Regions from separate parts of the Pseudoalteromonas sp. CO342X genome, predicted to be linked through region 2. Evidence: riboswitches for the same ligand, from Rfam matches in the RefSeq annotation. Region 2 holds a riboswitch; the other holds the start of a gene.
What was found. A riboswitch is a leader RNA that binds a small molecule or an ion and turns the genes downstream of it on or off. The one in region 2 is predicted to bind cobalamin.
Positions count from the first base shown of each region.

Region 1 (7,995 bases), on a different contig from region 2:
ACTTGCTATCGTATTGTTAGCAGGTATTCGTGAGAAGATGAAGTATGCAGACGTTCCTGATGGTTTACGTGGCTTAGGTATTACCTTTGTTACTGTAGGTCTAATGGGCTTTGGCTTCATGTCATTCTCTGGTATTTCACTGTAAGGTAGCGAGGAAACTATACGATGGAAACTATTGTATTAGGCGTAAGCATGTTCATCGCTATCGTTGTGATGCTAGTGCTTATCATCATTGCAGCGAAATCGAAGCTTGTAGCAAGCGGTGACGTTACAATTGATATTAACGGCGATCCTGAAAAAGCGATCAAGACTCCTGCTGGCGGTAAGCTGCTAGGTGTACTTGCAAACGCGGGTATTTTCGTATCGTCTGCATGTGGTGGCGGTGGCTCATGTGGTCAGTGTCGCGTACATATTAAAGAGGGTGGTGGTGATATTCTACCAACCGAACTTGACCACATCTCTAAAGGTGAAGCACGTGAAGGCTGTCGTCTAGCGTGTCAGGTTAACGTTAAAAACGACATGGAAATCGAAGTTGAAGAATCAATCTTCGGTGTTAAAAAGTGGGAATGTACAGTTATCTCTAACGATAACAAAGCAACTTTCATCAAGGAGCTAAAACTAGGCATCCCTGAAGGTGAAGTTGTACCTTTCCGTGCCGGTGGTTACATTCAGATTGAAGCACCAGCTCACCATGTTAAATATGCAGACTATGATATTCCTGAAGAATATCGTGCTGACTGGGAACGTTTTGGTTTCTTTAAGCTAGAGTCTAAAGTTGACGACGAAACGATCCGTGCGTACTCAATGGCTAACTACCCAGAAGAGTTTGGCATCATCATGCTAAACGTACGTATCGCAACTCCGCCGCCAAATAACCTAACATTACCTTGTGGTAAGATGTCATCATACATCTGGTCACTTAAAGAAGGTGATAAGGTTACTATTTCTGGTCCATTCGGTGAATTCTTCGCGAAAGACACAGATGCAGAAATGGTATTTGTTGGTGGTGGTGCTGGTATGGCGCCAATGCGTTCACACATCTTCGATCAGCTTAAGCGTCTTAACTCTAAGCGTAAGATGTCTTTCTGGTACGGTGCACGTTCTAAGCGTGAAATGTTCTACGTGGAAGACTTTGACGGTCTAGCTGAAGAAAATGATAACTTCCAATGGCATGTTGCCCTTTCAGATCCTCAACCAGAGGATAACTGGGAAGGTTACACGGGCTTCATTCATAACGTACTTTTTGAAAACTATCTTAAAGACCATGAAGCGCCAGAAGATTGTGAGTTCTACATGTGTGGTCCTCCAATGATGAACGCGGCAGTTATTAACATGCTTAAAGACTTAGGTGTTGAAGACGAAAACATCCTACTTGATGACTTCGGTGGTTAATTAGGTTTCGGTCTAACAATGAACTTAAGTTAGAATATAAGCCCTCCAGCAAAATGCTTTGCTCGAGGGCTTTTTTATACCCGTTGGTACTAAACTCAGGGAATTCTGATGCAAGCAAGTTACGCTTTTTTATCTAGATTTTTTATTATTTCGTTTTTATTCGTTTTTTTAACAGGGTGCCAAGACGCAAAACCTGAAGCCAAGGAAATCGTGCTGACTGGTAAAACCATGGGCACGACTTACAACATCAAGGTATTCCCCGGTGAAAAGCCGCTCGAACAAGCGCAGTTGCACGATGAGGTTGAGCAAGCATTAAAGGTTGTTAATCAATCTATGTCCACCTATATCCCAGACTCTGAGATTAATCAGTTCAATCGTTTAGCCGCAAATACCGTTATGCCTATCAGTGAAGACTTTCGCTTGGTAGTTGCTGAATCTATCCGCCTTGGAAAGTCGACCAAAACGCTTGATGTTACGATGGGACCGCTTATCGACTTGTGGGGGTTTGGTCCTGACAAAAGGCCAACAATGCGTCCGTCACAGGCAGAGTTAGACGATATGCGCACTCGTATCGGTGTTGATAAGCTTATTTTAAATGAGCGTGGTCTTGCGAAAACAGTTGCGGGGCTTGAATTATCATTCTCTGCAACCGCTAAAGGTTATGGCATAGATAAGGTCGCTGAGGTGATTGAGAGTCATGATATTCATGACTATATGGTTGAAATCGGTGGCGAGCTTCGCGTTTCTGGCAAGAAACCGGATGGTGAGTGGCGTATTGCTATCGAGAAACCCGATGCGCCTGTTGGTCAACGCCAAATTCACCGCGTGATAGAGCCTGGCAAAAATGGCATTGCAACTTCAGGTGACTACCGTATTTTTTATGAAATGGACGGTGAAACCTTTACACACCTTATTGACCCAACAACGGGTCGCCCAGTTAAACATGAGCTGGTATCGGTAACGGTACTACATCCATCTGCGATGACAGCTGATGGCCTAGCAACAGCATTGACTGTGATGGGCACGGAGCGTGCAAAGGCATATGCCACCGAGCATCAACTCCCCGTGTATTTGATGTATAAAAGTCCTGAAGGGATCAAGAGTTACGCGAGTGAAGCTTTTCAGCCGTACTTGAATTAAGCTGCACAACACCCCATAATTTAATTGTGAGTGACGCCATGAAAGCGTATAATTTGCGCGTCGTCACTCAATTCAATGTAGCAATAAAAGGGGCTAGATAATGTCTTTATTCCTCCTTACTTTCGGTTTACTTATGCTTATCGCTGTTGCGATGGCAGTAGGCGTTATCGTACAAAAGAAATCCATGGCAAGTAGCTGTGGTGGTTTGGGCTCAATGGGCATTGACAAAATTTGTGATTGCGACGATCCATGCGACAAACGCAAAAAGCGGTTAGCAAAAGAAGAGATGTGGAAAGAAAACCAGATCCTGTAACCGTAGAATGATATTAATTGAAAACGCAAGCTTAGCTTGCGTTTTTGCTTTTTGGGTAATAAACCTCAGGTTAAGTAAAAATGCAGCGGCAGCTATATTTTGTTCGTCATGGTGAAACGACCCTATCAGGCCATTTACTTGGAGTGACAGATCCCGAACTCAGTAGTACTGGTGTTCAGCAATTGCTGCAATCGTTAACGAGCCTAAGTGGCCTGCAGCGTATTATTAGCTCTCCAAGGCAGCGCTGTCTGAATACAGCTACAGCCTTTGCAAAGCAGTATCAACTCCCCGTTGAGGTGGAGCCAAATCTCGCCGAATTTGATTTTGGATTATGGGATGGACAGTCCTATGATACGCTTTGGCGAGAAACCCAATCTCCAAGTATTGGCGATTTTTGGCAAAACCCTTGGCTGCACACGCCTCCTGAGTGCGAGTCTATGTATGATTTTCATCATCGGGTTGCCACATGGTGGCACAGCATTTTGGAATCGCCAAGTGAAGAGTGTACCGCCGTCGTAGCGCATGCTGGAGTAATAAAAGCGCTTGTAGCACTTATTCTTGACCTATCGCCTGAGCTTACTGCATACCAATCGAAGATAGATATTCCTTATGCGGGTATAGTAAAAGTTGAGGTGTTTTACGACAGCTGCCAAACTGCTTGGCCAAAAGTTGTATTTTAGACGTCTAGACTTCATAATGTTGCAAATTTCGTGATAGGCAGATATTGGGAATGAGGTGTGAGTCCTCAACTGTCCCCGCAACTGTAAGTGTATGAGCCTTGTCTCTTGCATAAGTCAGATACCAAGGCCTATCCATATACTTAAGCGGGCAGACTTAAGTCAAAGTTGTCGCTTGTCTATAAGCTACTACTTTGCCGTGCCCAATCAGAGGTGCTATGGCAGTCACTCCACAGTTTCAAGTCGATAAACTTAGCGTGCAGCTTGGTGGTAAAGCCATCTTAAAGGCACTCAGCTTTGCTATTAATTCGGGTGAATTTATTGGTTTGCTCGGACCGAATGGTGCTGGAAAGTCGACTTTGCTGCGCACTTTATATCAATACACAGCACCAAGTTCTGGGGCGCTACTTTTCAATGGTAAGCCGCTAGTTAGTTATGGACGTAAAGCCTACGCGAGACATGTTGCTGTAGTGCTACAAGAGATCCCCGCTGAGTTTACTCTGCCATTATTTGATATGGTATTGATGGGGCTAACACCGAACAAATCACTGCTCGCGACAACGACGGCCGCTGAAAAACAGGCAATCTTACATGCCATTGAGCAAGTTGGATTGAGCCATAAATTGGAGCAATGTTTTAGCTCCTTGTCTGGTGGGGAGAAGCAAAGAGCAATGATCGCACGTGCCATGGTGCAAGCGCCTCAAGTATTGATAATGGATGAGCCCACCAGCCATTTGGACATTAAATATCAAATCCAAATTATGGAGCTGGCCAAACAGCTTGGTGTTACTATCATTGCGTCTTTTCACGACTTAAATTTGGCTAGCGCCTTGTGCGACCGCTTATTAGTATTAAATAACGGTGAGCTTGTTGCAGATGGGTCGCCACTTGAAGTCATTACCGAAAGCCTATTAAGCCAAGTTTTTGGGGTATGCGCAGAGGTTTCTACTGTCCGTCATCCGCCAAATAATAGTGAAATCCCGCATATACGCTTTCATTACGGATATCAGTTATGATTGCCGCAAAGCGGATCGCATTGATATCGATACTGCTATTGAGCTTGTGCTGTTTTAGCATGTTGATGGCACTTAAGATCGGTGCGATTGATTTATCTTGGCATACGGTTATACAAGCGATTATTAATTTCGATCCCAACGTACTTCAACAACGGGTGGTAGTTGAGCTTCGTCTGCCACGGACGTTACTGGCGATGAGCGCGGGAGCAGGACTGGCGATAGCAGGTCTTATTTTACAAACCGTTACGCGTAACCCGCTAGCTGATCCTTATTTATTTGGTATTTCTTCAGGTGCTTCATTCGGTGTGGTGGTGCTTATCGCGCTATTTGGTGCACAGTCTAGCCTAATGATGTCTGGGGCTGCATTTGTCGGAAGTTTGCTGTCTATCTTGCTACTTTTATTTGTGGCAAATCGCAATGCGCTGCAGCAGGTGGAAACTATGCTCTTGGCGGGCGTTGCACTTTCTTTTCTGTTCAGTGCCTTTACCAGCTTGTTGCTTTATTGGAGTGATCCTCAAGCCATCAGTGCAATCTTGTTTTGGAATCTAGGCTCGTTTGCAAGGGCGAGCTGGCAATGGCTATGGCTTCCATGTTTGGTCGTGCTACTGAGTTTTATCACGCTTTTAGTGATGCGTCGGCCACTCAACGCCTTGTTGCTCGGAGATGAGAGTGCCACCACGCTTGGCGTGAATGTAGGACGAGTGCGAATAGGTATGTTGTTATTGAGCTCCTTACTCACCGCAGTACTTGTGGCTGCGTGCGGCGGAGTCGGATTTGTAGGCTTGATGATCCCGCATATCGTGCGCTTTTTTATCTCGCAAGCAAAGGTCATTGGGCTTGTGGCCACCGCGCTTTGCGGTTCGCTTTTGATGCTATGGGTGGATGTATTGTCGCGCACGCTTATCGATAATCAGGAACTTCCTGTGGGTGTGATCACTGCCGCCATTGGCAGCGTGTTCTTCTTGGCATTGCTTATTTTCAAAAATCGCCGCTCTGGAGGCGTCGGAGTTACCCATGGTTAAACCGTCAGATACTCGCTTAAACACGCTTATTCAACAGCGTATTGATTTAAAAACCAAACCGCTAGGTGCGCTTGGTAAGCTTGAAGTCTTGGCTGCGCAGTTAGTACAGATCTTCTCACAAGGGCAGACGCAATTAGACATAGAGCAGTTAGCAATAACACGCCCTGCAATGTTTGTTTTTGCGGGCGACCATGGTATTGCAAGCCAAGGGGTTTCTATTGCGCCAAGCGAAGTGACTGGGCAAATGGTTGCAAACTTTGTGCAGGGGGGGGCCGCGATCAACGTCTTTTGTCGACAACTTGGTTGGCAGTTAACCGTAGTAGACTGTGGCACGTTAGTGCCATGCGAGCCTGCGCCGAATTTGCGCTCGCAGCGACTTGGCGATATTACTCATGCCTTCCATAAACAACCCGCGATGAGCGAAATGCAGCTCAAGCAAGGACTTGAATATGGAGAGCAAGTGGTGATGTCCGCTATTGAAGCGGGTAGCAACGTGATTGCTTTTGGTGAAATGGGGATTGGCAATACCAGTTCTGCAGCTGCAATTTTAGCGGCGCTCAGCGGGGCGAGTGTGGAATTGTGTGTGGGGCGCGGTACAGGCATTGACGATGAAACGCTTTGCAAAAAACGGGCACTTATCAAACAGGCTCTAGAATATCATCAAGATAAGCTTGCGACGCCAGAACAAATTTTGCAGCGCTTGGGTGGCTTTGAAATTGTGCAAATGGTTGGTGCTATGCTGGCGGTTGCACGTGCACAAAAAGTGATTATAGTGGATGGCTTCATCTCCACCGCAGCGGCTATGTTGGCAAGTAGAATAGCACCGCATAGTAAGCAATATATGGTGTTTGCTCACGGCTCTATGGAGCAAGGTCATAAGTTAATGTTAGAGCAGTTAAACGCTGAGCCATTACTACATTTAGATATGCGCTTGGGTGAGGGAACGGGCGCCGCTCTAGCGCTTCCATTATTACAAGCTGCGCTAGGCTTTTTTTGCGAAATGGCAAGCTTTGCCGATGCCCATGTTACGCAAGTGGTAGACGCATAATGCAGTGGCAACAAGAGTGGCGACTGTTTAAGCTTGCCGTGGTGTTTTTAACGCGGGTGCCAATTCGTTTGGAACCTGCCCCTTCATCTGATGAACTTAACGAAGTGAGTGGTTACTTTGCTTTGGTTGGTTTATTTGTTGGTAGCTTCTCGGCCATGCTTGGCTATGTTGCCAGTGGAGGTGTGTCGCCAATGTTCGGCGCCGTCGTTGCACTGGCTGCGAGTATTTTACTTACCGGCGCTTTCCATGAAGACGGTCTTGCCGATGTTTTTGATGGTTTTGGCGGTGGCTGGAGTCGTGAACAAAAGCTTGAGATCATGAAAGATAGCCGCCTTGGTACATACGGTAGTTGTGCGCTGATATTACTGTTAATGGCCAAGTTTTCGCTTTTGACCATGCTCTTTAATGACTTTGCAGTGACACTCGCTGCATTTATTTTAGCCCATAGCCTAAGCCGTGCCTTTGCGGTGTCTTTAATCGGTGCACTTAACTATGTACAAGCTGATGAGCTGAGCAAAGTTAAGCCTGTAGCGAAATATCTATCAAGTGCTGCGTCAACTCGCCTTACGCTTACTACCATCGCAGTTTTAATTTTCTGTTGGCCATGGCTTGCGCTTTCACTGTTCGACTTGCTGATGCTGTGTACTTGCTTATTTGTGTTAAGACTTGTGTGCATTAAATGGTTTAACGCGCAGCTTGGTGGTTACACCGGAGACTGTTTAGGGGCTGCGCAGCAACTTGCTGAGCTTGTTATTTTGCTTTTTATTGTGGGTCATCTCTAATGGCACAAATACAGTTAATACTGGGCGGTGCTCGCTCAGGAAAGAGTCGCTTGGCAGAGCAGCGCGCTATTCTATTGTTAGAGCAAGGTGCGGTGAACGAACTTTACTATGTTGCAACTGCAAAAGCTCAAGATGAAGAAATGAAAAGCCGAGTGTTTGCTCACCAGATGCAGCGCGATAGCCGCTGGCAGCTAGTAGAAGAGCCGTGGCATATTGATAAGCTTATTGCTACTGCACGCGAAGATGCGCTGTTACTTATCGATTGTTTGACCTTATGGCTGAGTTTTGGCTTATGCGAAATGGGTAAGGCCGCGACCATAGACAAAAAAGAACATGTGCTGGCGGCACTAGAAAGCTGTGCTGCAACTGTTATTTTGGTGAGTAACGAAGTGGGACATGGGATAATTCCGCTTGGCGAGCTAAGCCGTGAGTTTGTTGATGAGTCTGGTTGGCTCCATCAAGACATTGCTAAAGTGGCCGACAGAGTCGATTTTGTTATTGCAGGCTTGCCACAATGTTTAAAAGGTCAAGACGTATGAAAACCTTAATGGTGCAGGGCACCACGTCGGATGCCGGTAAAAGTACACTGGTTGCGGGACTTTGCC
Region 1 covers NZ_SGPH01000010.1:261,391-269,385, forward strand. Annotated here, with positions in the region: gene nqrE (NADH:ubiquinone reductase (Na(+)-transporting) subunit E) at 1-145, shown strand, start outside; gene nqrF (NADH:ubiquinone reductase (Na(+)-transporting) subunit F) at 166-1,392, shown strand; gene EXT47_RS03175 (FAD:protein FMN transferase) at 1,501-2,532, shown strand; gene nqrM ((Na+)-NQR maturation NqrM) at 2,633-2,845, shown strand; gene EXT47_RS03185 (histidine phosphatase family protein) at 2,926-3,525, shown strand; cobalamin riboswitch at 3,526-3,671, shown strand; gene EXT47_RS03190 (ABC transporter ATP-binding protein) at 3,741-4,538, shown strand; gene EXT47_RS03195 (iron ABC transporter permease) at 4,535-5,560, shown strand; gene cobT (nicotinate-nucleotide--dimethylbenzimidazole phosphoribosyltransferase) at 5,553-6,608, shown strand; gene EXT47_RS03205 (adenosylcobinamide-GDP ribazoletransferase) at 6,608-7,390, shown strand; gene cobU (bifunctional adenosylcobinamide kinase/adenosylcobinamide-phosphate guanylyltransferase) at 7,390-7,929, shown strand; gene EXT47_RS03215 (cobyric acid synthase) at 7,926-7,995, shown strand, end outside.
Region 1: it holds a riboswitch for cobalamin, as region 2 does, so the genes downstream of both, EXT47_RS03190 (ABC transporter ATP-binding protein) here and EXT47_RS15985 (TonB-dependent receptor) in region 2, are expected to answer to the same signal.

Region 2 (7,995 bases):
GGTTGAGCCATTGATCAAGGGCAAAACGTTTTGTGTACGCGTAAAGCGCCAAGGTAAGCATGAGTTTACTTCAAGCGACGTGGAGCGTTATGTTGGTGGCGGTTTAAACCAAAATGTAGAGGGTGCCAGCGTAAGGCTGAAAAAACCTGATGTGACGGTTAAAATCGAAGTCAAAGACAATAAAGCTTACATCGTTCGTCACCAGCACTTTGGTCTAGGTGGCTTCCCACTACCAACGCAAGAAGACGTGCTGTCTTTGGTTTCTGGCGGATTCGACTCGGGTGTTGCGACTTATCAAATGATGCGAAAAGGCGCGCGTACGCACTTTTTGTTCTTTAACTTAGGTGGCGCAGCCCACGAAATTGGCGTTAAGCAAGTGAGCCACTACTTGTGGAAACAATTTAGCTCTACCCACAAAGTTAAATTTATTACGATTGACTTTGAGCCAGTTGTCGCTGAAATTCTTGAGAATATCGAAAACGGACAAATGGGCGTGGTACTAAAACGCATGATGATGCGTGCAGGTGCTGTAGTCGCAGAGCGTTTGGGGATCCCTGCACTGGTAACTGGTGAGAGTATTGGTCAAGTATCAAGCCAAACCTTGGCTAACCTTAACGTGATTGACCGTGTTACAGAGATGCTGATCTTACGACCGCTTATTCAACACGATAAAGAAGAGATCATTCGTATTGCCAGAGCGATTGGCACCAATGAAATGGCAGAAGCAATGCCTGAATATTGTGGTGTGATCTCTCAAAAACCAACGGTAAAAGCACAGCTTCACAAGATATTAGCTGAAGAAGAAAAGTTTGACTTTGATGTATTGAATACAGTTGTAGCTAACGCGACGGTAAAAGATATTCGTGATATTGAAGCTGAAGCAAAAGAAGAAGTGAAAGAAGCGGAATCGGTAAGTGAATTACCTGACAACGCGGTGGTATTAGATATTCGTTCTCCAGAAGAGGAAGATGCCAACCCTCTAGAGCTAGATGGTGCACAAGTGATCCACTTGCCTTTCTTTAGATTAGCCACTAAGTTTGGCGATTTACCACAGGACAAAGAATACTACTTGTACTGTTCGAAAGGCGTAATGAGCCAGTTACAAGCGCTTATTCTGCATGAAAATGGCTATGCTAACGTCAAGGTGTACCGCCCTTAGAATAAAGCATGTTAACAAGCGTTGGGTGAGGCTTAAGGATTTACCCAACGTGCGTTTTTTGTGGGGGTTGCTTGTTTATCCCCGTTTATTTACTAGGTATTTTGTAGCTGCCTTCCACAGTTAGTATCAAAGCGCATCCATGCGCTCCTCGTTCATTCTTTTGAAACGACGCAATCGAGCGAATCAAGAAAACGTCGCCCTGACATCATACTGAATCCTAAACCAAAAAACTGATAGGAAAGCAACCGACATCCCGCCGGCGCATTGCATATCGGCTTATGTTTCTCAGGTGTGATGAAAGGGGTATTAGCTGCTTATGAAATCTTCTACGGTTTTAGCAGTTAAGCTGCTTGCAAGTATTGCAAAAACTCTCAACGAGCTGTATCCCTAATTCGCTGTGCAAATAGTTTAGTGGGAGGCGGTTTACCCGCCGAGAAGCTAAGCCTATTGTCGCGCTAGCTGCCAGCGCTTGTTCACTTCATCAAATAACTGTTGATTAAACGGTACATCAATATTTTGTTTTGCTGCTAGCTCGCAAATATAGCCGCACATGGCGTCAATTTCTGTGCGCCTGTTATTCGCGATATCCTGATTCATTGAAGAGCGATTGTTTGCAGTTTGCGCCATTACGGTATAAGCAAGCGCGACTAGCTCGCTAAGCGCTAAGGTTACGCCTGTACTTGCGGCCACAAGCTGTACTTCATTCATTAAATTAAGGATTTGGGCTGCGTATTTGGGCTGTCTTAACTGACCATTTGCGACTTGTTCCAATGCACTTAACGGGTTAATGGCAATATTAACCGCCAGCTTTTTCCAAAGCGTTGGCATGATATCAAACGTGGTTTGGGCATTTTTAAATGTGCTAAACAGTTGCGAGAATACGCGCTGGTAGTGGCATTCTGCTGGTGAATTTAACGGCCCAAACCAAGTTGCACCTTGTCCTGTATGGTGCACAGTGTCTGCGACTTTATAGCCCGCAATGGATGTGCTTAAGAAGTAGGCGGATTGTGTTTTTTCAAGCGCTGCTAACTCACCAGACCAATCTACCATGCCATTATGACTAAGGATTAGTGCGCCATTTTTTGAAAGAGCAGGGCGAAGCGCTCGGAGTACTTCGATTACTTGATATGCTTTAACGGGAATGATTAGCGTATCTATACTGCTGGCAGGGAGTTCTGCAAGTGTTTTGGTGCTGCATGGGATGGTTTGTTGAATACTTGCTGTTTGATAGCGATAAGTCGCCGCGCGTTTATTTCGAGTGATCAGCGTAATTTGATGAGATTGACTAAGGTGCTGGGCGAGCAGTAATCCTATCGCCCCTTCACCTAAAATATGTATGTTAGCCATGTTTTCTGTTGCGCCAACTTGCCCAAATATAAAATAAAACAAAATAACTGACCGCACCGGCTAAATCAGCCAAAAAGTCAGCGGTAGATGCTTGGCGATACGGTAATGAATGCTGCATCCACTCAATTCCTGCACCGTACAAGGACAGTAGCACTATGTGTGTCCATACCTTTACTTTAAAAGCATGGTGAGAGATAAACGCAAGCACAAAAAATACACCAAAATGTGCCACTTTATCGATATTTGGGAACAGCTTTGGAGACAAGCTAATTTCCTTTGCGAATAGCACCGTACATATAATTAAAGAGATAATCAAAAGAGCTTTATAAACGCGCCGTGTCACAATACATCCTACTTCTGTATGACTAAGCGAGCAGTATACCATCGAAAACTGTCCATTGGGTGAACATCCTAATACGCTGTTTAAAAACTTAAAGTAACTCAAATTAGGCATAAACTGCTATAATCGAGCCAAAATGACTTTAGGAGAGAAGCATGCCTTCATTTGATATTGTATCTGAAATTGATATGACAGAAGCAAAAAATACCGTAGACAATGCGGTTCGTGAGCTTGATACACGTTTTGATTTTCGTGGCGTAGATGCGTCAATCGAGCTAAGCGGTGAAATGATTAACCTCAAAGCGGAAGCAGAACAGCAAGTTATGCAATTGTTCGATATGTTAGTGGGTAAAGCGGCAAAGCGTGGCCTTGATGTGGCAAGCTTCGAGTTAAAAGACATTGAGCGCTCTGGCAAATACGTTTCACGTAAGGTGGCGTTAAAGCAAGGCATCGACAAAGAGATGGCGAAAAAACTGGTTAAGCTTATTAAAGACTCAAAAGTTAAAGTTCAAGCATCAATTCAAGGCGATACGGTGCGTGTAACGGGTAAAAAGCGTGACGATTTGCAAGAAACGATGCAACTGGTTCGTACCGGTGAGCTTGGCCAACCATTTCAATTCAAAAACTTCCGCGACTAATTACGCTTTACTTCATTCCAAAAGTGCATAGATTGCACTTTTGGATTTCTAGACGTCCATTGACAATCATTCCGAAACCCAAGACAATAGCCTCGCATTTTCAAGGTGCTGTACACAACCTAGTGTGGTTGCTAAGTGTATAGATAATCGGGAAACTGGTGCGAACACAAGGGAACATCTAATTGCGTTAATCAACAATAAATTGAATAAGACAGTTTATTGCACGTGATTAGCTTGGATCGGTTCTATGCCAGCGCTGCCCCCGCAACGGTAGAGTGAACTGCTAATTTGCAGGTTTACTGAGCCCGGAGACCGGCCTTGAAACAGTCACTTTGTGTTCTTGTACGGTGGGTACAAGTTAGGGGAAACCATGTTAAATAAAACTGCTCTAAGCGCGGCGATAGCGACGGCGCTCTCTTTTTCAGCATTTGCTGATCAAAATGTTGAACATATCACTGTTACTGCCAATAAATTTGAACAATCTCTAGAAAGCGCACTGTCTGCCATTACGGTTATAGGTCGTGCTGAAATTGAAAAAAGCAATGTTCAAGATGTCGTATCGCTACTCGATAATGTCGCTGGTATTCAAGCGGTTAGAAACGGTGGCTTCGGCCAAAGTGTGAGTTTATTCCTACGCGGTAATGACGCTAAGCATACGCTAGTGTTAATTGATGGGGTTCGAGTGACGGATGCAAACTCCGGTGACAATTCGCTCACTAATTTACCACTTAATAGCATCGAAAGGATTGAGATCATTCGTGGTGCCAAAGCTGCGATTTATGGCTCAGATGCCATTGCTGGCGTGATTAATATTATTAGTCGCGAAGGGAATAATAATACTATCGCGCTTACGACTGGGAGTAACAATTACTCTAAGACCGAAGCAACGGTAAATTACAAAAAAGACAAGTTTAGCATTGCAGCTAATGCGGGTTACACTCATACCGATGGCTATGATGTGATTGAGAAAGACCCAGAAGCTGCAATCACAAAAAACCATGACCGTGATGGATATTATAACGGTAATGCCGGTTTAAATGTGCAGTATGGTGATGAAGAAAGTGGCATTTTTAGCTTACGTTCACAGTACAGTGAAGGTGAGGGGGAGTATGACTCTTTTGGTAGTGATGCTTACCGTTTCCATAACTACACCAATAAGTTGGCGTGGAAAAGACGTACTGACAAGTTTAGCCAAAGTGCGTCATACAGCTTAGGTAAGGAACAAAACGTTCAAATCGGTAATAGTGCTGACGATAACGCTTATGTCACCAAACGCAGCCAATTTGAATATCAGTCGCAATATAGTTTAACTGAAGCTTTGATCTTCACGGGTAACTTTACCTTTCTAAATGAAGATGTTGGTGATTCTACCGCCTCTTTTTCAGAGCCTGAGCGTGATAACTTATCTTTAGCACTAGGTGGGTTTTACAACGATGAAAATTGGCTGGCAGAGGTTGTACTGAGAACGGATGATTATGATTTTCATGGTCGTGCAAACACCTACACGGTTGCTGTAGGCAAGCAACTCATGGATGGCCTGAGTGTTAAGTTGAATCATGGTACTGCCTTTAGAGCACCTTCTTTATCACAGGCGTTTGTGATTGATAGTCCTTACTATCTGCCTAACCCAAATATTAAGCCGGAAGAAGCCACTAATAACGAAATTATTGTCACATGGAGCGGCGAGAACTTCCGTGTGGAAGCTGCGGTATACGATAACCGTATTACCGATAAAATCGTTTATCAGCAAAATGATAAATGGAAATATGTCCCTTACAATGTTCAGTGCGCTGACTTTGAAGGTGCTGATCTTTCTGTTGAAATTGAAGACAACTTTGGTATCGAGCATACGGTAAATGCGAGCTATGTGAGTGCTAAAGACGCAGATACCGATAAGCAATTACAGCGCAGAGCGAGACGTACCTTAACTTATTCAGTCAGTAAAGAGTGGGAAAATGTTGACGCAACACTGACCTTAGTCCATAGAGGTAATCGTGACGATAAAGTATGGGGAGCTGAAGGTGCATATACAGTGACTTTACCGTCATATACGCTGTTTAACTTAGCTGCTAACTATACGTTTTTCGACGGATTCAAGTTAAATGGCCGAATTGAAAACTTAACCGATAAGCGTTATTTCAATGCCACAGCGGGCGAAGCAAAAGATGGCTCTTTACTGGGCTATAAGCCACTAGGTAGACAAGCCTACGTTGGTGTGAGCTACAGCTTCTAATGCGTTAACTGCTTTTCAATACCTAGAGTGATCCATCATGAGTAATGGATCACTTTTCTTATTTATCATTTAGGGCCTGTTGACCTTTGCTGTTTGATTTTTGTTCTTCTGAGTGTGTTTTTATCGCGACGCTCGACTTGCCGCCTAGTAATCTAGGCAAAAGTTGAGCAACAATGAACAAAGCGCACTCAGGTGAACCCAAAGGGCAGCGCTTGACTGGCATTTCTACTGTGTTATCACCTGACTTACATAGAATAACTATGCTACGCAGGCTCTGCCTTGTATAAATACCAGTCAAACTGCTGCAAAAACAAACTTGAAAGATCAACAGGCCCTAGTTGCATTACATTTGTAACTGGTGTTCTGCCTTACATGTGGTTGATAATAGCTTTGATTTGTATTATTACTACCTTAAGGAAAAGAACATGAAGTCACTATTATTTGGGTTACTCACGCTTGGGATTGTCACATCAGCACAAGCCTCACAGCCTGAAAGCCAGCTTGAACCTCAATTTTCAACACAATCAATGACGGGCGATTTCGCTTGGTTTAACGCGCCATCGCAAACCTGTAGTCGGATCCGCAGCATGATGTACTATCGTCATCCTGGCAACGATCACCTAACGCCTATATCTGTGCCTGTGATTTATACCGGTGGAGAGTGTTGGTCTACTGGCAGGACAACATCTAGCCAAGGTCCAAAGGAAATGTATACGCAGGTTTCAGATATCATTCATCAGCAATTTTCGAATGTGGAACATAACTACAAAGAGTTGACGACCGATATCGTCAACAATATTGCCGCGCAATCTAGTTCAAATAAAGTGAGCCACACGACTAGTCTCTACGGCACGATGCATATGAAAATCGCAGGTAGAGTCGATGCACAAAATAAAGTACCAGTGTTGATCGATGGCTTCGATTTGAAGTCTTACGCTAAGTTTCGTAAGAAGCAGCTTGGAATGAATATTTATATCCATGTCTATATTAACAACGAAAATGTCACCATCAAAGGTAAGTATGATGTACGTACCCAGCAGCTTGAGTTAGATCCTTTAATTTCTAGCTTTAAGCCTGTGGTGACGACAAAAGTAGATCTGCCGTGGATCCTCGATTTGATAGATACCTTGACTCCGGGGATTTTTGACAAGCTTTATACAGAATTTAGCCGTATTGTGATTGATGTGTTTGAATTCTTGGGTGTGGATATGAGCGAAGATATTCCGCAGGTCATTAAACACAACGCCCAGTTAATCAATTCAGGTGTCGTTCCGCTTAAAGGCTTAGATACCTTAAGACCTGGTGATACTGCGAATTTAGAAATGGAAGTAACGCGTGGGCATTTGCGGATTAAAGATGGCCACACTAGTTTTTATGTATTTGCTATACCTATGTTGCCGTAAGGCGTAAGCCGAACGCAATCTATTGCGTTCGGCACACAAGTTTAGTGTTTTAAATTCGCCGCAAAATGGCTTTCAAACTTTGCAATTTTAGGAGCAATCATCACACTGCAATAGCCTTGGTTTGGGTTTTCAGTGTAATAATCTTGGTGATAGTGCTCAGCAGGATAAAATTCAGGCGCTGGGCTAACTTCAGTCACTATTTTTTCACTTAACTGGCTTTGAAGCTGCGCAATACAATCTTGAGTTTGTTGCTGTTGCTGCTGGTCATGATAAAACACCACACTGCGGTACTGAGTACCAATGTCGTTACCTTGGCGATTCAACTGCGTTGGGTCATGCAGGGTAAAAAACATAGTAAGCAAAGTATCAAAGCTGACAATATCGGCATCAAATTGCAGTTGGACTACCTCAGCGTGGCCACTGTCTCCCCGACATATCATTTGATAGGTGGGATTATCTGTGTGGCCACCTGCGTAACCTGACTGCACTGACTCAACGCCATTGACGCGGCGAAATGCCGCATCAATACACCAAAAACAACCACCACCAAAAGTTGCGGTTTGTAAATTTGCCATTATACCTCCTGCTCAGGATGTTGTTTCGACTGCTCCTCAAGACGTTTTGTCGTCTCTTCTGGAGATTGCGTCTTCTTAGCTAGTAAAGTATAGGCGGTTGGGATAACAAACAAGGTTAAAATGGTGGCAACACTGACACCGGCAAAAATCACGACACCGATCACCATGCGGCTTTCGAACCCTGGACCTGTTGCAAACACAAGCGGGATAGAGCTCATCACGGTCGTTAGCGAGGTCATAATAATAGGTCTTAATCGCTGCGCTGCAGCATCAACAATGGCTTGTTCGAAGGCAATGCCT
Region 2 covers NZ_SGPH01000035.1:126,227-134,221, reverse strand. Annotated here, with positions in the region: gene thiI (tRNA uracil 4-sulfurtransferase ThiI) at 1-1,159, shown strand, start outside; gene EXT47_RS16000 (ketopantoate reductase family protein) at 1,604-2,506, opposite strand; gene EXT47_RS15995 (VanZ family protein) at 2,499-2,849, opposite strand; gene EXT47_RS15990 (YajQ family cyclic di-GMP-binding protein) at 3,002-3,484, shown strand; cobalamin riboswitch at 3,574-3,820, shown strand; gene EXT47_RS15985 (TonB-dependent receptor) at 3,855-5,717, shown strand; gene EXT47_RS15970 (hypothetical protein) at 6,143-7,120, shown strand; gene msrA (peptide-methionine (S)-S-oxide reductase MsrA) at 7,162-7,698, opposite strand; gene EXT47_RS15960 (efflux RND transporter permease subunit) at 7,695-7,995, opposite strand, start outside.